2 linked regions of the Tardiphaga sp. vice304 genome follow. The protein of the gene in region 1 interacts with the protein of each later gene in a pairwise test. Links are inferred from orthologs where the notes say so. Each region holds a gene or a part of one and is shown on either strand. Other genes may lie near its edges. The genes, in order: recJ and FNL56_RS01445.

The links.
Region 2: the proteins of recJ (region 1) and FNL56_RS01445 interact in binary tests that used the Escherichia coli proteins (3 or more experiments, as listed by UniProt). The link is inferred for Tardiphaga sp. vice304 from one-to-one orthologs.

What each region holds. Positions count from the first base shown.
Region 1 is NZ_CP041402.1:3,297,277-3,307,233, reverse strand. Bases 607-3,592 are described here. They hold recJ (single-stranded-DNA-specific exonuclease RecJ), read right to left. Parts: upstream 3,025-3,592; coding sequence 1,189-3,024; downstream 607-1,188. Other genes in these bases: FNL56_RS15615 (haloacid dehalogenase type II), read right to left, coding at 3,300-3,592; FNL56_RS15625 (lytic murein transglycosylase), read left to right, coding at 607-1,023. Also shown: more of FNL56_RS15625, read left to right, coding at 1-606; more of FNL56_RS15615, read right to left, coding at 3,593-4,019; FNL56_RS15610 (GNAT family N-acetyltransferase), read right to left, coding at 4,173-4,622; glpX (class II fructose-bisphosphatase), read right to left, coding at 4,633-5,631; FNL56_RS15600 (homoserine dehydrogenase), read right to left, coding at 5,692-7,014; FNL56_RS15595 (LL-diaminopimelate aminotransferase), read right to left, coding at 7,042-8,262; FNL56_RS15590 (hypothetical protein), read right to left, coding at 8,353-8,613; FNL56_RS15585 (PHA/PHB synthase family protein), read left to right, coding at 8,915-9,957. UniProt on the Escherichia coli protein: Single-stranded-DNA-specific exonuclease.
Region 2 is NZ_CP041402.1:320,313-330,348, forward strand. Bases 3,699-6,763 are described here. They hold FNL56_RS01445 (type IA DNA topoisomerase), read right to left. Parts: upstream 6,436-6,763; coding sequence 3,961-6,435; downstream 3,699-3,960. Other genes in these bases: FNL56_RS01440 (CIA30 family protein), read right to left, coding at 3,699-3,922; FNL56_RS01450 (hypothetical protein), read right to left, coding at 6,645-6,763. In the rest of the region: FNL56_RS01435 (IS5 family transposase), read right to left, coding at 1,417-2,241; FNL56_RS27525 (hypothetical protein), read left to right, coding at 3,026-3,199; more of FNL56_RS01440, read right to left, coding at 3,371-3,698; more of FNL56_RS01450, read right to left, coding at 6,764-7,943; FNL56_RS01460 (hypothetical protein), read right to left, coding at 8,302-8,496; FNL56_RS01465 (hypothetical protein), read right to left, coding at 8,785-9,069; FNL56_RS01475 (hypothetical protein), read left to right, coding at 9,961-10,036.

The sequences.
Region 1 (9,957 bases):
TCGGTGTTCAAATCGATGCAGAAGCAGCCCGAATTCCACGAGCAGCTCTGGCAATACGTCAACCGCCGCGCTTCCGACTGGCGCATCACCGCCGGCAAGGAAGCGCTGCGCAAGCACGAGGCGTTGTTCGGCCGGATCGAACAGGACTTCGGCGTCGAGCGCGGCACGCTGCTGGCGCTGTGGGGCGTGGAATCCGCCTATGGCGATCCGATCGTGCAGCAGAACCATATGCGCCCGGTGTTTCCGTCGCTGGCCGCACTGGCGTGGAACGAACCGCGCCGGCGCAGCTATTGGGAAACCGAACTCATCAACGCGCTGAAGATCGTCGACAAGGGCTGGGGCACGCCGGAGGAGATGCGCGGCTCCTGGGCCGGCGCGATGGGCCATACGCAATGGATGCCGGAAGTCTGGCTCAATGTCGGCATCGACTATGACCGCGACGGCCGTGTCTCGCCGTTCGGCAGGCCGGATGATGCGCTGGGCTCGTCCGCGCGCTTTCTGGTCAACCGCGGCAAATATCCGCGCGGCGAACATTGGGGCTACGAGGTCCGCGCCGAGGGCGCGGCATCGTCGGAGAGCAGCCGCAGCTTCGCGTCGTGGTCGGCAGCCGGCGTCACCCGCGCCGATGGCAAGCCGTTCCCGCAGCCGAGCGCCACCGCCAAGCTATGGATTCCGGTGGCCGGCGGCCCTAGCTTCCTGCTCGGCCAGGGTTTCTACGCCGTGCGCAGCTACAATCCGTCGATGAACTACGCGTTGGCGATCTGCCATCTCGGCGACCGCATTCTCGGCGCGCCGCCGTTCCTGCAGCCGTTCCCGGGCTCCGAGCGCATCCTGACGTTGGCCGAAGTGCAGGAAGTACAGACCCGCCTGACCCGCGCCGGTTTTGATACCGGTGGCACCGACGGCCGCGTCGGCAATGATACCATGAAGGCCGTGCGCGACTATCAGACGAAGATGGGCCTGCTGCCGGCGGATGGTTATGGCGGGCTCAAGGTGCTGGCAAGGTTAAGGCAGGGCGGCTAGCTGGCGTCACGCGGCCCTCTCGGCCGTCATTACGAGGAGCCCTTGCGACGAAGCAATCCAGTTCTTGCCGAGCTTGTGGCTTCTGGATTGCCGCGTCGGTTCGCTAAGGCGAAAGCCGATTGGCTTTCCCCTGACCTCGCAATGACGGAGAGAGGTGTGTGCTTCTTACCTGATCCTCGCCGGCCCGTCGTCCGGCACCGCGATGTCGATCACCCGCAACTGCACGCGCTCATTGCCCTGCCAGCGGTCCACGGCCAGCGAGCCCGCGACATGCAGTAGCTGGCCGCGATGCGCGAGCAGTGCGTTACCGAGCTTCTGGCCGACCGAGCGAAAGGCGATGCCGTTGACGATGGTGCCGTCACTCGACTTGAAGCGCAGCCGCAGATGCGCCTGACCGACCTCATCGGCATAGACCAGTTGATGCGACGGCAGCGCGACCACCGGCTCCGGATTGCCGGCGCCAAACGGCCCTGCCCGGTTCATGGTCGCGACCAGCTCCGGCGTGACGCCGCGCGCGGTGACGGCGCCGTCGATGAACAGCTCCTTCTCGTTGCGCGATTTCGCTACGTCTGGGGCCAGCGCGCTTTCGATATAGGCGCGGAATTCGGCGAGCCGTTCCTTGCGCAGCGTGATGCCGGCTGCCATCGCATGGCCACCGCCTTTTATAAGCAAGCCGTCCGTCACCGCCTGCCGCACGGCCTTACCGAGATCGACACCGCTAATCGAGCGGCCCGAGCCGGTGCCGATTCCGCCCGGCTCCAGCGCGATCGCAAAGGCCGGCCGCGAAAACTTCTCCTTCAGCCGCGAGGCGACGAGCCCGACCACGCCGGGATGCCAGCCTTCAGCGGCGGTGACGACCACCGAGCCCTTGTCCTCGAGGCCAAGCGAGGCCATCGCCTCGGCTTCCGCCTGCGCCTCGGCCATCTGTTCGATGACGCGGCGCTCGACATTGAGCCGGTCGAGTTCGGCGGCAATCCTTGCCGCTTCCGAGATGTCACCCTCCAGCAGCAGCCGCACGCCGAGGTCGGCGCGGCCGATACGGCCGCCGGCATTGATGCGCGGCCCCAGCATGAAGCCGAGATGCCACGCCTCCGGCGGGCCGTTGAGCCGTGCCACATCCATCAAGGCGGTGTGGCCGACATGGTCGCGGCGGCGCAGCGCGATCAGGCCCTTGGCGACGAAGGCGCGGTTGAGCCCGGTCAGCAGCGCGACGTCGGCGACGGTGCCGAGCGCCACATGATGCAGCATGTCGAGCAGGTTCGGCTCCGGCCGGGTCGCGGTCCAGAAGCCGCGCTGGCGCAGCTCGCGGTTGACAGCCACCAGCGTGATGAAGACGAGGCCGACCGCGGCAAGATGGCCAAGGCCGGAGATGTCGTCGAGCCGGTTGGGATTCACCAGCGCCTCGACGTCTGGCAATTCGTCGCCGGCCTGATGGTGATCGATGACGACGACCGACATGCCGACCTTCTTCGCTTCCGCCAGCGGCTCCAGGCTGGTGGTGCCGCAATCGACGGTCACCAGCAGCGTCGCGCCGTTGTCCGCCAGCATGCGGATGGCGTCGGTGTTGGGGCCGTAGCCTTCAAAGATGCGGTCGGGAATGTGGATCTGCGGATCGAGGCCGCAATGCCGCAGATGCCAGGCCAGCAGTGCCGACGAGGTCGCGCCGTCGACGTCGTAATCGCCGAAGATCGCGACCTTCTCGCCGTTCACCGCGACATCCGCGATGCGCTTGGCGGCGGCTTCCATCTGCGTCACGGTAAAGGGATCGGGCATCAGCTTGCGGATGGTCGGGTCGAGAAAATCCTCGACGGCGTCGAGCTCGACGCCGCGCCCGGCGAGCAGCCGCGCGAGCATTTCCGGCAGTTGAAACCGCTGCACCATCGCCAGCGCCCGCGCCGCGCCGCGCTGGTCGACCCGGTCGCGCCAGGTCTTGCCGGTCGCCGACAGCGTCACGCCGAGAAAGGCGGGCCTGGATTCAACGGGAATGATGGTGGGTGACATGATGCCCGGACATAAGCACGAAGCGCGGGCGAGGCAAACCGGCCGCCGCCGGTTGCCACCAGCTCAGTCTCGTCGCCACCAGCTCCGCTCCCGTCATCCTGAGGAGCTCGCCGAAGGACGAGCCGCGAACGATGCGGCCACAGGCGTTTGCGGCGCATGCTTCGAAGCCGTCGCGTGTATTGCAGCCAGGTCGCTATTGGCCGAAGTGCCGGAGAACGTTGGCTGCCACGAAAAGCGCGACCGCCAGAAAAACGAGCTGCTTCTTGCTCGGCATCTCAGCACCCCATCCGTGTCGCCAGGTCGCCGAAATCATCCGCCACCACGTCCCATTCGCCGTCGGCCTTGAAGTCGCGGCTCTGGTGCGGGCCGTATTCGGTGATGCGCGGCACGAAGGCGGTCTTGAGGCCGAGTTTTTGCGCAGCGTCGAGGTCGTTGTTGTGGGCGGCGACCATCATCACCTGCCCGGGCTCCAGATTGAGCAGCCGCGCGGCGCCGAGATAGGTCTGCGGGTCCGGCTTGTAGTGCTCGAACAATTCCGCGGACATGATCAGGTCCCACGGCAGCCCGGCGAATTTGGCCATGTTGGTGAGCAGCGCGACATTGCCGTTCGACAGCGGGCTGATGATGTATTTGGTCTTCAGCCGGGTCAGGCCGCCGACCGAGTCGGGCCAGGGATGCAGCCGGTGCCAGCCCAGCGTGAAATGGTGCAAATCGTCCGCGGTGAGGCCGCTGATGCGGAATTTCTGCACCAGGTTCTCCAGCGACTTGCGATGCAGCGTGTCGAGCTTCTTGAAACCGAGTTCGGGATGATGCCGCACCACGTCCATGGCCGGCATGTAGGCCTGCCGCCAGGCATCGACCAGTTGCGTCCAGTCCGCACTGACGCCATTGGCACCGCCCCATTGGCCCAGATCGGCAATCAGGCTGGAGCGCCAGTCCACCACCGTGCCGAACACATCGAACACCAGCGCCTTGACGTCGTGCAACTCGCTCATGCGTTTCGCTCCCGAAGTTTCTTGTTTTATCATTCACCTCTCCCCGTCATTGCGAGGAGCCCTTGCGACGAAGCAATCCAGTCTTTGCTTGTGGTTTGCTGGATTGCCGCGTCGCTTCGCTCCTCGCAATGACGGCTGAGGGTATTCGCTAGTCTAAAACACTTTCCGGTATTGAATGAAGCCGGAATTGTCGGCGATCCGGTCGTACAATAGCCGCGCCGTCGCATTGTCGTTCTGCGTCAGCCAGTGCACGCGGCTGCAGCCATCGGCACGGGCACGGTCGTACACCGCCTCGATCAGCGCGCGCCCGAGCCCTAGCCCGCGCGCGCTGTCGTCGACATAGAGGTCCTGCAAATAGCAGTAATCACCCGGCGTCCAGGACGAGCGGTGGTACAGAAACTGGACGATGCCGGTAAGCTTGCCGTCGACATAGGCGCCGAGCAGGAACATCGCTTCCTTCGGGTCGTGGAAGCGCGCCCAGGCCGTGTCGGTCGCGAGCTGCGGCAGCGTCGCTTTGTAGAAAGTCAGGTAGCCCTGCCACAGCGGCTCCCAGTCGGCTCGCTCATCGGCGCCGACCGGACGGATTACGACGTTTGCGGTCATGCTACCAAACTCAATCGAGGTGGAATTTTTCGAACTGGCGGTGCTCGGCCTTGATGATGCGGACGGTGCCGGTCACCGAGCGCATCACGATGGTCTCGGTTTCGATCACATGCTTGCGGAACTTGACGCCCGACAGCAGCGAGCCGTCGGTGACGCCGGTGGCCGCGAACAGGCAGTCGCCGCGCGCCATGTCCTCGATGCCGTAGATCATCTTCGGATCGGTGATGCCCATCTTCAGCGCGCGTTCGCGCTTCTCGTCGGTGTCGAGGATCAGTCGGGTCTGCATCTGGCCGCCGATGCAGCGCAGCGCTGCCGCAGCCAGCACGCCTTCCGGGGCGCCGCCGGTGCCGATGTAGAGATCGATGCCGGACTTCTCGGGGTTGGCGCAGTGGATCACGCCGGCGACGTCGCCGTCGTCGATCAGGCGCACCGCAGCACCCGTGGAGCGGATCGCGGCGATCATGTCGACATGGCGCGGACGGTCGAGCACCAGCACGGTGATGCCCGTCATCGGCACGCCCTTGGCCTTGGCGAGACGGCGGACGTTCTCTTCCGGCGAGGCGTCGAGCTCGATGACGTTCTTGTCGTAGCCCGGGCCGATCGCGATCTTCTTCATGTAGACGTCAGGCGCATGCAGCAGCGTGCCGCCGTCGGCCATCGCCATGGTGGCGATCGAGCCCGGCATGTCCTTGGCGCACAGCGTGGTGCCTTCCAGCGGATCGACGGCGATGTCGACCTTCGGGCCGGCATTGATGCCGACCTTCTCGCCGATGAACAGCATAGGGGCTTCGTCGCGTTCGCCCTCGCCGATCACGATGGTGCCTTCGATCGGCATCTTGTTGAGCTCGCGGCGCATCGCATCGACGGCGGCCTGGTCGGCCGCTTTTTCCTGGCCGAGGCCGCGCAGGCGCGCCGCCGACACCGCGGCGCGCTCGGTCACGCGAACGATCTCCAGCGTCAGGATGCGTTCCAGCAGTTGCTGCGGCGGCACGGTAATATGGGTCGACATCGTAGTCTCCTTCAAACGTCACAACGGGTCAGTGGACCCGTAAATGTCTCAAACGAATCGTCAGTTTTTCTCGATGCGGATCACCTGCGGCTTGCCGCTGATGACCTTGTCGCTCTGCACGGCGGCCAGCGCGCGGCGCATCGCATCTTCGGAGGTGGCATAGGTGATCAGGATCACCGGAACCGGCTGGGATTTCTTCTTGCCATCGATCGGCTCGATCATGCCGTCGGGATGACGCTGCACGATCGATTCCAGTGAGATCTTCTGCTCCGCAAGCCGCGTCGCAATCCTTGCTGCGGTGCCGGCCAGGTCGCGCGCCATCAGCCGGATGTAATAGCCGCCAAGATGGCGCTCCATCGGCGCCTTGGTGGTCGCGTCGAGCTTCGCCACCGGCCGGCCGAACGGCAGCGCGCGCACGCCGCGGGCGACATCGGCGATGTCGGCCAGCACCGCGGAGGCGGTCGCAGCACCTCCGGCGCCGGGCCCCACCAGCGTGATCGGCGAGATGCCGGCGCCGTCGATCGTCACCGCATTGGTCACGCCCATCACCTGCGCAATCGAGGATTTCAGCGGCACCATGGTCGGATGCACGCGCTGTTCGATGCCGGTCGCGGTACGCACCGCGACGCCGAGCAGCTTGACCCGGTAGCCGAGTTCGGCGGCAGCGCGCAGATCGGCGGCTGCAATCGAGGTGATGCCCTCCACATAGACCGCGCTCTGCGCGACCTTGGTGCCGAACGCGAGGCTGGCCAGGATCGCCAGCTTCTGCGCGGTGTCGTGGCCGTCGACGTCGAACGACGGATCCGCTTCGGCATAGCCGAGCCGTTGCGCGTCCTTCAGACATTCTTCAAACGACAGGCCCTCCTGCTCCATCCGGCTCAGAATGTAATTGCAGGTGCCGTTGAGGATTCCATAGACGCGATTGATGCCGGTGCCGGCCAGGCCCTCGCGAAGGGTTTTCACGACCGGAATGGCGCCGGCCACGGCGGCCTCGTAATTCAGCGCGCCGCCGTGTTTTTCGGCCAGCGCCGCCAGTTTCAAGCCGTGCTTGGCGATCAGCGCCTTGTTGGCGGTGACCACCGACTTCCCGGACGACAGGGCGGCCTCGATCGCCGACAGCGCGGGATCGCCAACGCCGCCCATCAGTTCGACGAAGCAATCGACTTCCGGGTCGGTGGCGACCGCCATCGGATCCCTGGCCCAGCGAATGCCGGAGAGATCGACATTGCGCTTCTTGGCCTTGGACCGCGCCGTGACCGACACGACCTTGACGCCGCGGCCGGAGCGCGCGGCCAGGACCTTGCTCTGCTGTTCGATGAGGCGGACCACCTCGGCGCCAACGGTGCCGAGGCCGGCGATACCCACGCGGAGGGGTGCGACCATGTAACTGAAAACCTATTCGGAAAGAGCCTAGCGCCGGGTGGCGAGAGGAACCACGTTGTGCAACGTTTCGAGCCCGCTTTCAAGGAAGCGCCGAACGCCGCGCGCGGCTTGGCGGATGCGCTGCTCGTTTTCAACCAGAGCGATGCGGACGTAGCCCTCGCCATGCTCGCCGAAGGCAACGCCGGGCGACACCACCACGCCGGATTTCTCCACCATCAGGGTGGCGAACTGCATGCTGCCCAGTTCCGCGAATTTCGGCGGCAGCGGCGCCCAGGCGAACATCGAGGCGGACGGCGCCGGAACGTCCCAGCCGGCCTTGCCGAACGTCTCCACCATGACGTCGCGGCGCCGCTTGTAGGTCTCGCGCATCTCGCGGATGCAGTCATCCGGCCCGTTCAGCGCCGCGGTGGCCGCGACCTGCACCGGGGTGAAGGCGCCGTAATCGAGATAGGATTTGACCCGTGCGAGCGCTGCGATGATGCGCTCGTTGCCGACCGCAAAGCCCATCCGCCAGCCGGCCATCGAGAACGTCTTGGACATCGAGGTGAACTCGACGGTGACGTCGATTGCGCCGGGCACCTGCAGCACCGAGGGCGGCGGGTTGTTGTCGTCGAAATAGACCTCGGCATAAGCGAGGTCCGACAGGATGTAGATCTCGTGCTTCTTAGCGAACGCCACCAGGTCCTTGTAAAAATCCAGGCTGGCGACCTGCGCCGTTGGGTTGGACGGGTAGCACACGATCAACGCGATCGGCTTCGGGATCGAGTGGATGATGGCGCGTTCGACCGCGGCGAAGAATTCCGGGCCGGGCTCCGACGGCACCGAGCGGATCACGCCGCCGGCCATCAGGAAGCCGAAGGCATGGATCGGGTAGCTCGGATTGGGGCACAGCACGACATCGCCCGGCGCGGTGATGGCCTGCGCGACGTTGGCGAAGCCTTCCTTGGAGCCGAGCGTGGCGACGATCTGGGTGTCGGGGTTGAGCTTCACGCCGAAGCGGCGGTCGTAATAGGCGGCCTGGGCCTTGCGCAGCCCGGTGATACCGCGCGAAGCCGAATAACGGTCGGTGCGCGGCTTGCCGAGGGTTTCCTTGAGTTTCTCGATGACGTGCGGCGGCGTCGGCAGGTCCGGATTGCCCATGCCCATGTCGATGATGTCGGCACCGGCATTGCGCGCGGCCGCCTTGGCCCGGTTGATCTGCTCGAACACGTAAGGCGGCAGGCGGCGAATGCGGTAGAATTCTTCCATAACAAGGGCTCCCGAACCGCTCGGTGCGGTTGAATCGCTTCTTTTTACCACGGAACCCCAGTGACACCAGCCATGTCGGGGCGGTTTTGCTTACTTCCGGCCGGGAGCGGCCGGGGTTGCGACGGCCTGGCGGTCGCGGGCGGCGATCAGCTCGGCCTGGATCTTGGCCTGTTCGGCCGGCGCCATGGCGGTGCCTTCGCGCGAGGTGGGGAGATCGTGCACGGGGAGATATTCGCCGGGCTGGGCCGGCCGCGCCGGCGCGCCGGCGGGCGTGCCGACCATCGGCAGGTCGGCGATGGTCGAGGCGCAGCCGCCAAGCGTCAGCGCCAGCAGCAGCAACGCCGTCGGCATCCCTGCCCGGCCGCTGTGACCTGCCGGTCCGAATGTCCTAATCCGCTTCACGCCTTGCTCACCTATCCAACCCATTACGCGTTCGTCGCAATGCAGCATAAACCAAAATGGATCGAAACGATTAACGCCCCGCGAACGAGGCAGGCTTGGACCTGCAATATGACAAAACAAAGGGGAGCCGGCGAGCGGGCGCCTTGTCGCAGTGCAACACATCGAATCCTGCGACATCGCGCGAACTGTGCCATCATCCTGCTGCGTGCTGATCTGTCGTCACCGGACATGAAATGAAGTTTGTTGCCCCATGAGTGAAGTCGCAGTCGAAACCAAGGCCCCGAACACCTTCGATCCCGAGGCTTTCGCGTTGAACATCGCCAAGGCGATGGAGAGCAGCGGTCAGGCCCTCGCCGCCTACCTCAAGCCGCGCGAAAACGGCGAGGCGCGCGACAAGCCGCCGAACGAGGTCAACGAGATCATCAAGACCTTCAGCACGGTCGCAAATTACTGGTTGTCCGACGACAAGCGCAGCGCCGAACTGCAGATCAAGCTCGGGCGTGCCTATCTCGATTTGTGGGGTTCGGCGATGCACCGCATGGCCGGCGAAGAGGCCAGGCCGGCGATCGAGCCGCCGCCGCGCGACAAGCGGTTTGCCGACCCGGAGTGGAAATCGAACCAGTTTTTCGACTTCATCATGCAGGCCTACCTGCTGACCACCAAATGGGCGCAGGAACTCGTTGATAACGCCGAGGGGCTGGACGAGCATACCCGCAAAAAGGCCGAATTCTACGTCCAGCAGATCGCCAATGCGCTGGCGCCCTCCAATTTCGTCATGACCAACCCGGAAGTGCTGCGCGAGACGGTGGCGTCCAACGGCAGCAATCTGGTGCGCGGCATGGGCATGCTGGTCGAAGACATCGAAGCCGGCCACGGGTCGCTGCGCATCCGGCAATCCGACCCGGCCAATCTCGAGGTCGGTGTCAACATGGCGACCACCGCGGGCAAGGTGATCTTCCAGAACGAAATCATGCAGCTGATCCAGTATCAGCCGGCCACGGAGAACGTGCTAAGCACGCCGCTTTTGATCGTGCCGCCATGGATCAACAAGTTTTACATCCTCGATTTGAAGCCGGAAAAATCCTTCGTTAAATGGTGTGTCGATCAGGGCATCACGGTGTTTCTGATTTCCTGGGTCAACCCCGACAAGCGGCTCGGCAACAAGACCTTCGAGGACTACATGAAGGAAGGCCCGCTCGCGGCGATGGACGTCATCGAGCAGGTCACCGGTGAAATGACCGTGCACACTGTCGGCTATTGCGTCGGCGGCACCCTGCTTGCCACGACCCTGGC
Region 2 (10,036 bases), 3.0 Mb from region 1 along the record:
CCAGTCGAATGAGGTGCCATCCACCCAAATGCAGTGAAGGATGACGGCGATCTTTCGGGCAATAGCGACCTTCGCCTTTTTCATACCTATCCGCTTTGCGAGCTTCATTCCCCAGACCTTGAGGGAGGACCATTTTTTGGTCCGATAAAGCAGAACGCTCGCCGCCTCGAACAGGTAGGTTCGGAGAAGACGGTCGCCCCATCGCGATATCTTGCCACTCGTATCGCTTTCTCCAGATTGGTTGCGCCGAGGCGTAAGGCCGAGATAGGCGCCGACTATCGAGGCCGATCGGAAGCGGGACGGATCATCGATCGTATGGCGGAACGTTAAGGCCGTTACCACACCGACGCCTGGAACGGTCATCAGACGTCGCGTCGTCTCGTCCGACTTCGCCAATCGGCGGACCTCGTCGTCGAACTTGCTCTGCTGCTGACAGATATGCTCATGAATCGACAGGAGCGGCGCGGTCACGCTGAGAAGCAGATGATCTTTGCCGAGTAATTCGCTGACCTGATTGCGGAACTGTTGGCCGATAGCGCGAGGGAACAGCAATCCATATTCCTTGATCAGACTGCGGACTTGGTTCTCAATGTCTCGGCGCATGGATACGAGTCGGGATCGCGCGACGAGTATCGCGCGGACCTTCTAACTTTCCTCGCTCTTAACTTTCACTTCTCGATACCAACCGACCCGTACCAGTTCGGCAAGACCTCGAGCGTCATTTTGATCACTCTTGTTCATACGTACCGACAGTGCCGCGTGTGCATGCCGCGCATCGATGCAAACGACGGGTAAATCGACCCTACGAAGTTCGTGCCAAAGCCAACTTGACATCGCGCCGGTCTCAAAACCAATACGTTCCGCCAGAGGCGCATGTTTACGAAGCAGGTCGATCAGAGCCGGGATCTTACTTAGCTTTTCCCTCGAAAATTAGTTGGCCAGTTTCGCTGACCACACACACTGCGGTTTCTCTTTGCGAGACATCCAGACCGACGTATTGCTTCATGACGGTTCCTCCGAATCGGTTGATTGCGAGGGCTCAATGCTAACGGATCTTTCGCGCCTCGAGCGCAGACCGCAATTACGTCATCGTGTGGGATCCAGACGCCGATCGGCGAGCTAGGCTATTGATCCACTAAGCGGGAGCGGGGTCAATCTTAGGCTCTGACTCAATTTTGATGATGAGTTCTCGCCCCCATAGATGACAGCAGCGGCTGATCCTTTTGAAAAGACTCCTGATTTCAGGAGGCGAGCAGCCAATCGGAGCGCGATTTGGTGGCGTCACCGCGACCTAACGGCGGCACCAACCTAACTTATTGATCGGACTCATTTAAAGCATTCGCTCAGAGATAGACCATCATCAAAAGTGCGTCAGAGCCAATCTTAGAGTCTGACTCATAATGAATTCGTTTGATTTCAGGCTTTTGCAAGCCGTCTTATAAGGACGCGAATGTGAGCGACGAACGCCCAGGCAACGGCGCTGGCGATTGTGGTCTCGAAGTCCTTTGCCAATCTGCGGCAGCGACCGAGCCATCCGAACGTTCGTTCGACGACCCATCGGCGCGGTAGGATTTCGAAGCCCTGCTCCCTGTCGGATCGTTTTATGATTTCTATCGTCCAATTGCCGATGCGCTTCAAAGCTTGACGCAGCTTATCTCCGGCATAGCCACCATCGGCAAAAATATGGCGCAGCCACGGATAGCGATAACGTATCGAAGCAAGAACGCACGGGGCACCATCACGGTCCTGAATGCTGGCTTCGTGCACGACCAGCCCGACCAAGTTTCCTTGCGTGTCGGTGACGATGTGGCGCTTGCGGCCCTTGATTTTCTTACCTGCATCATAGCCCCGGGGGCCGCCGCTTTCCGTGGTTTTCACCGACTGGCTGTCAATCACTCCGGCCGTTGGGCTCGCCTCTCGGCCAGCCGCCTCGCGCGAGGCCATCACGAGCGTGTAGTTCAGCGACGCAAACAGTCCGCCGCGCGACCACGCGTAGAAATAGCCCTGCACCGTCGAGTAGGGCGGGAAATCCTTGGGCAACTGCCGCCATTGGCAGCCGGTCGACGCAATATACAGGATCGCATCCATCACCGTTCGCATATCTGTCGCACGCGGGCGACCGAGCGCCGAAGCAGGCGGCAGAAGCGGCTCCATCACAAACCACTCGGCATCCGTCGTATCGCTTTCATATCGCAAGCTCGCCCGCCTATAGTGTCGGCGGGTGATTTCAGTCCAGACCATCGTGCTCTCCCTCGAATCTTCGCAAATCCGAAGGAATCACAACTGGCTGAAATCACTCAGCTTCTTTTTCAGTCAGCCTCTGAGAGGCCTGTTCACACTTATGCTCCCTGCGGATTTTGACGCGCGACACTGTTGAGAGTGACACGAGTACTGTCTCAATTGGGTCAATCGAGCCAGTCTCATATTGCTTGCCGACGTCCGATCAGCGGAAACTCCGGACACGCGGATATTTGTAACTTCGCAGTCGCACAATTCGGTATTTGAAGGATACGATGTCCTGCTCGAAGACAACGTCGCCGCTGGCCGGCTCGCCCGGTACGGCATGCGCTAGGACCGCCGTCGTATATTTTGGGTACTGCAGAATTCGCGCCGCCATGTGAAAGCCTAGACCCGGGCCGAGTCGACACATGCCTTTCAAATCCGCCACCCTCTACGAGGGCCACCCTCTACGAGGGCCACCCTCTACGAGGACTTCAAAGCTCAATCGGCAACCCGGCTGGCGACATTGCGCTTCGCAAAGCCAGCCGCCAGATGGTCGATCAGCGCCCGGACGGCTGGAATCTGGTGGCTCGGTCACGACTCCACCGGAACTGTTCAAAGCGCTCGCTCTGCGCCCAAGGAGTGGACCACGTTGGACAGTCTGCGTGCGATTGCCCATCACGGCGATCGGGAACCTCGGTCTGCTGCAATATTCCCCCGTCGGGAAGCAGTTCCTCCGCCGACACAGCAAGCGTCAGACCTGTCGACCGCAAAGACAGTCGCATCCTCCGCCTCCGCCGCGGGGATGAACGACCGCGCAGAACTGGTCAGCAGCAACAAAAAGATCGCAAAAGCCAAATTCCGCAAGGCGGCACACCACCACAATCACTTCGCGCAACGAAGGCCTCCAGCGAACATGCGCGTCGCGGCTGACAACCATCCAGCGCCGGTGTTTTTCGGCTTCCCCATCCTGCAATAATCGCTCATGCCCGCTGGGTTTATTCCTTTAAGGAATAGGTCACGAAGGTAGGCACGATTGTTTTGAAAGGCGGCGCGCGGAGTACGTTCGGGTCCGTTGGCACCAGAACGTGCAGCTTCGAATTCTCGCCTTTATGATTTACAAGACATACAAGACGGCCAGTCGCTTTCATCAGTAGCTTGGCTCCTTCACTGACCCCTGCGATGTCATGAACCGAAGCCCTCCGAGAGCAAGATCGCATGAGAAGGCGCGCCCAATGGCGACCACGCTGATGCGCCGCAAGCGATGAGTATCGAGCAGAACATCCGTGCGATGAGGAACAAAGCGGCCGAACGGCAGCTGAACCGTCCGCCAATACGCGTCGGCTGTGAAGATTTGGCGATAAGATTGCCACGGCCTGGTCAGGGCGTCCGTCCGTAGATGAACGCCGTACTCCTCACCATTGCCGGATACGTCGAGTTCGATCCCGCTCCAGCCGCTGGCATCGACGACGCCACCGTCAGGCGAAAGATCGAGGGCAATCTGAACAAAGCCACCATTGTTCTCGAGGCTGACGTCGCCGCGCATGCGGATGGCGGCCCGGTCGGCGATTGCACCGCGGTCCATGGTCCCTTTAGACACACCGCCCATGACCTCGTCGGTAAGGAGCTGCCAGTTGCTCCCTATCGCGGCAATGGGTGGCTCACGGCTTAGGTCGTCTATAATAGCAGTCGTTACCGACATTCCTCCGCCCCTTAAAGTGTTCATAGGTTGCGGCTGAACTATAGGTTCGCTGAAGCGGGCCGTGGCTTGTCGGGCACCAACCAACCATGTTCGCTGAAGGCAGTGAGATCGACACCCGGTGGGGCATACCACTGCCCTGCTCGATAGCGGGCCCCAAGTTTCATGGCGACATCCTTGTTGCCGTAGGGAATCCGAAGTGGGGTATCATTTCCCGAACTCTCCAGAGTGGTCGTTGGTGGCTTAGTTTTTCCGGTGATATTTGCCGCGAGCTTCCGAGATCTATTTCTTGGAGCCTTAGTTTTGGGAGCAATTGCTTTGGTCTGCGCGTTGACAGCCTTACGACGGCGCTCACCACGCTGCTTGACTCGGTTGAAGTCGATCCACGTCCCCATGGGGTCTGAACTGGCCTTTGCCTCGTCGGGAACAACCATGTCTTTATCCTGTGCGAGCTTCTCGGCGAATAATATCTGCGCCGGACTCGCGGGCTTGGAGCCAGACACACCAGGTATTTCACAGCTAGCTTTCTTGGCGGCGTGCTGGTCGAGGAACGCGCGGCAGATTGGTCCGGATGTCGCATAGCCCCGTGGAGGTTTGACGCCTTTCGCCCGGGCGATGCTGTCCGCAAAGCGTTTCATCGCTGGTGTTGGCGGTCGTGATCCCGTGCCGCCGACCGCGGCGGCGCCAAGCAAGGGCGGTCCTCCGGCGACGCCGCCTTCCTGGAGTTTACCGATAATGCGTTGGGCGACGTCGCATACCGCATCAATCGCGCCGATCATCTCCTGCTTGCCGATCACGACCTCGTCGAGGAGGCATTCGAGTTGCGCGGTTAACCCAGGGTCGACCAGCGACGGATCAGCCTGCTTGAGAACCCCGAATAGCGATAGCCCAGTCTCGGTGGGCACGATGTTCTTTCCCTGGGCAATGAGGAAAGCCTGTCTCTTGAGTCCGCCAATGACCTCGGCGCGGGTGGCCGGAGTGCCGATGCCTTTGGCCTCTTTCAGTCGCTCCCGCAGCACCTCATCGTCGACGAAACGCCATGCGTTTTGCATCGCCTCGATCAGGGTGCCTTCGTTGTATCGCGGCGGAGGCCGCGTCTCCTTGTCGTCGATCGTAGGCTTTTCCAGCTTCGCTGTCTCGCCGTTGCGCAATGCTGGCAGCAATTGCGCTTCATCGCCTTTTTCGTCGGCAGGCTGCCACTCCGGGAACGCTGCGCGCCAGCCAAGATCAATGGGCTGGCGACCGGCGGCGCGGAAGGGGAAGCCCCGCACGTCGAGCGTTACAGTCGTCTGGCGGTAACGGAAATCTGCCATGACGGCGGCGAGATAAGCTCGCGCGATCACGTCGAACAGTTTCCTCTCGTCGATCGAAAGACGCGGCCAGACCTCCCTTAGGTTGTCGACCGTGTTGACGTTCGGAATGACGGCGTGATGGCTGGCGCCCTCAAGTCCCTTGTCATGGAAACTGCCGCTTGCGCCCTTTCTGATGATCGGGGGATCGGGCACAGGGATCGCGCTGAACGACTTCCCTGCCTGCAAGCCCGCCACGATCTTCGGAACGTCCGATATCAAGCTCTCCGGGAGATACCGTACCTCGGCGCGAGGATAGGTGATGATCTTTTTGCCCTTGCCGTCATACAGTTCCTGCGCCACTTCCAATGTCTTGCTGGCCGGCCAGCCGAAGCGCGAGCTGCACAGTTTTTGCAGCGAGGGCAGATCATGGAGCTTCGGCGGCCCTTGCCGCTTGTCTTCAACGCGCACTCCTAGCGCGCCCTCGAAACCCTGAGCCGCTTCGACCACCTTCTCGGCGACCTCGCGCCGGACAATTCGCTCCTGCGGGGCGTGCCGCATCTGGAATTGACCACCAGCTACGTTCGCGGTGGCGAAAACCTCAAAATACGCCTGCGGCACAAATTTCCGGATTTCGAGCTCGCGCTTACAGACGATCGCCAAGGTTGGCGTCTTGACCCGGCCAACTCCTATGACGCCCCGCGCACCTTTACCAAGAATGATGGTCGCGGTTCGGGTCAGCGACAGGTTAAAGATCTGGTCGGCTTGTCGCCGCGCGACGGCGGCGGCATAAAGAGAAGCGTATTCGGCGTTTGGCTTCGCCCGGCCGAATGCGTCGCGGATCGTCTGAGGATCCTGCGCTGTAAACAGCACCCGCATGACCTCGCCGCGGTAATTGTAATGCTCGAGAATCTCCTGACCGATGAGCTGTCCCTCACGATCGCAATCGGTGGCGAGCCATACCCGCTTTGCGGTGCGCAGCGCTTCACGGATGGCTTTAAGTTTCGCGGCCTTGTTGCCGCCCTCAGCAGGGCGGGTGCCATAAAGGCCTTCTGGACGAAGTAGGATCGCAGACCAGCGCTTCCAGGCCGGCACGACATCCTCGGGTTCGAGAAGATCGAGCAGATGTCCCTCAGCCGGAAGGATCTCCCCGTAGCGTGCCCCCACAGCGGCGCGAACGTCTTTCGCTTGGCTGGTCTTCTCGGTGATGACGATCTGATCCGCCATATAGCTCTCGTTCAGGGACCATAGCGGGACTGCGGATTACAAGGAACATATAGCGAACATCGACGAATCGCAAGCGACCGTTGGAGTGGGTATCGGTAACGAAAGCCGCAGAGACCTCGGGTAAGCACGGCGATGCCGATCTCGCGCAGCGTTTAATCCGGCGCGACCGCGCAGAGATCGATCTGGCTGAAGCCGGGCGGTCATGGTTGCTAAACGCTGGGCTCGACAGGATGCCAGCGCGACAGCGCGGCCTGGATGGCATTCTGAAACGATTCCCGGCCTGGCGCGCATCGCCGCTCCCTCAACTTGCAGAGTTCTTGCAAGGCCCATTCGACCGATCCGATCTGGCGCGAAGCCGCGAGAAGATGCCTCACAGCGTCGTCGACTTCCGACACGCTCGGATCATAACCGCCACCATCGAGCAGGCTCGAGAGAGCAAGCAGCGCGACGGTGGCGGTGAATTTCGGCTCCTTGCCGCAGAAATCCCGGGCCGCCCGCACCAGCGTGGACGGGTCTGCGCCGTGCGCAGCGGCACACTCGACAGCGATATCGAGAAACCCGGAATCTTTCGCGGCCGCAAACCATTTGCCCTTTTCGCCGCGGCTTGCGATTAGATCCAGCAGCATCCGGCGGTGGTCCCGATCCGGATATTTGCGAACCAGAGAGCGGTAGACCGACAGGTTCGTCGTGCCGCTGGCCGCACGCAGTCCATAACGTCGATAGGCCTCATCCGGACTGCCATGGTCGATCGATAGCTTCTCACAAAACTGGTCGATGGACGTTTCGGAGAAGCCGGGGTTCGTGACGCTGCGGGCGGCTTCGGCATAAGCAATCGCGGCTTCCCACAGCCCCTGGCGAACCAGAGCCTCGGCGCCGAACCTGTGCCAGGGCCAAAACTTCATCCGCCGCGTGGCCAGCAGTTCTTGAAGTTCGTCGTAACGGCCGCCCTCCAGTAGGCACGACAAGCAGATGGATGTTCCAATGACATGCTGGAAGGTTTGGTGGTCGGCCCAGGCGCGCCGCACCATTTCGATCATTCGGTTGGCATATTCCTCGATCAGGTCGGGGTACTGGGCGATCTCGCCCCAACGATCTTCCAGCGGCGCCAGATATTCGACGCCGTCGTTTTGCACCGCCTCGAACAATCTCTCGAGCCACTTGCTTCTGGTCGCATGGTCCGCCGGCGCGGCGGTCAGGATCGGGATCAGCTCGGTGATAGTGCGAAAAACCGCGCCGCCAAGAGCGCCCGATGAGGTATCAATGCCCTGGAACGCCGGCCAGATGCGCTCCATCAACGATACGACGCCGTCTCCCGCCGCGACAGGATCGGATTTCGCCGCGGACCTGATCTCGGCGGCAGCTTCCTTCAGTCGGCTGATCGCGAGATTCGATGCGCGCCATCCATAGGCGTTGGTGCGAAACTTCGTCTTGAACTGCCACTTACGATCTGACGCCATCGGGCTCGCACGCTTGTTGACGTTATTGACGTTGAAGGTCGCGATCTTCACGCGGACTCCTTCGCTCGGCTCGCCTTGAGGCCGGCGAACCACGTCGCGTACGGCGTATTCTTTGCCATGTGCCTGTTAAGGTCCGGATCGCCGCCACTCCACCAGACGGGAAGGCCCCCGCCCAAGGCGCGCTTGGCATCGTCGACGTTGCGATGCGAGGCGCCTCCGCCTCTGCGTCATCGGCCCGCTTCGCGGTCCTCACCCCGCGCCGCGCCCGCATGAGTTCGGACACAAGCGCGGATTTTGCCGCTTCCGGCAGCGAGGGGGCGGCCAGACGCCAGAGGCGGCCCTTCACGATATAGCGGCGGTCCGGCGTGACTGGATGTTGAAGCGCCATCTTCCACTCGGCGCCGACACCCTAGTGCGCGGCCTTGGTCGCCGTGGCGCCGGACGGAGGCGGCGGGGCCGCGGCATCTTGCGTTGGCAGCGTGGCGGCATGGACGACGAACGCGAGAAATACCAGTGCGATCGCTCCAGTGACGATCGCCCCGTAAGCGCTATCCTCGGTGCGGACGTTGGCCTCATTTACCGTGTGGTCGATTGCGGGATCCATGGCAACTCCTCTGGGTTTGACTGAAACTTCGTGACGCCACGCGATTAGCTCGATGTCGAGCTCGAGGCGGACGCCCGCCGCGGCGACCATGGAGGAGTTCCTGGTGCGTCACGCCGGCCGCGAGCGTCAGCTCAATCTGAGACTCGCATGACCGACACCCGGGCCGTCCGAAATCGTCGCTTGGCATGTTTGATTCCGGCTGACCTTGAATTGGCCGACGTACTAGCGTTGCTACGGACGACTAAATCAAAGTAAGCGCGTGTAAACCACCTTCCGGCTTTTGCGTTATTACTGCAATCGTTCACCCTTATCGAGGTCCATAAAGTTCTCGTCGCCCTCCATCATGATCGCATTCACATCGCTTATCGGAATCCATGTACCCGCTTGCGGCGAGCCGGGCCGTCCGCGCCTTGCAATTTTTTTGCCGTCCGCCAGTAGGTACAACTCATTACCCCTGCGTAGAGTCGTGAGTTCGCCTTCTCCATCCTCAATCTTCGGTGCGGCGGTTTGGCCGGTCTTCTTGGCAGCTTCCTTCTTGAATTTTGCGTCACGCGATTTCTTCGACACCGACATAATAAAACGATCCCCAATAGTTGCCAGAATCCAGTACCTCGACGCCCAACAATGCCAGACGGAACTCGCCGACGATAGTGCCTCAACTTGGGCCCGGTCGCGTCAAGCAATTCTTGGGTTCGAACACGTGAATTAGGCATTTATGCCTTCGCAAAAATGAGCCTTGGCGCAGCGCAGCTTATCCACCACAGCGCGCCGTCGCGCTCCCTGCGCATCGCGGACATTATGGTTGATCGATCACGATCCGGATCTGGTTGCGCGCGATCAGCGGGACAGACCTATTAGCGAGATCCACACGCTCATTGCACAGTTGCACGATACGATCCGAAAAAAGGACGAGGCCAAACCCGATGCCTGGATCGCGAACGCGAAAGCAGCCGAGTCTCATCTTTCGCTTCGGGCGTCCTCAAGGACATCTCTGCGGAGCGATGCAGTCACGCAGCCTTGGTCAAACGGTCAGGTCGAGGGGTCGATTACGAAACTCAAATTCGTTAAACGGCAAAATTCCAGGCGCGCGAAGCTTTACCTTCTCGAAGCACGATTGCTCAGTCCGCGTGATCCCGCGACGCTGTTATCAAATATGCGTCGTGCACGGATGCTAAACGGTTTACGGAACATCCCCAGGATAACCAGGGTGGGAGAAAGCTGAGAGGGGAAAAGAAATATTAGGGAACAGCAGCGATATATTTCAAAGTTCAAAAGTTTTGCTACAACCGTCGGCGATGTACCCCGCCTTCTGCTCGTAAGTGCCACAAACAGCGTTCTTCGTGTGCCGCCTAGCATTGAAAAGGGCGATGTCGGTTTTTCGAGCCGTCTCCGAATTATCCAGAATTCGGCACCCGGTGCTCACTGTGGCGATCCAGTTGTACAATCCAAAATAGGAAGCCAGACTTGAGCCGACCAGAAACACTGCTATCCAACTTGAACCAACTTCCTGACGAGTTTATTCTTATTCAAGATCTGTTCA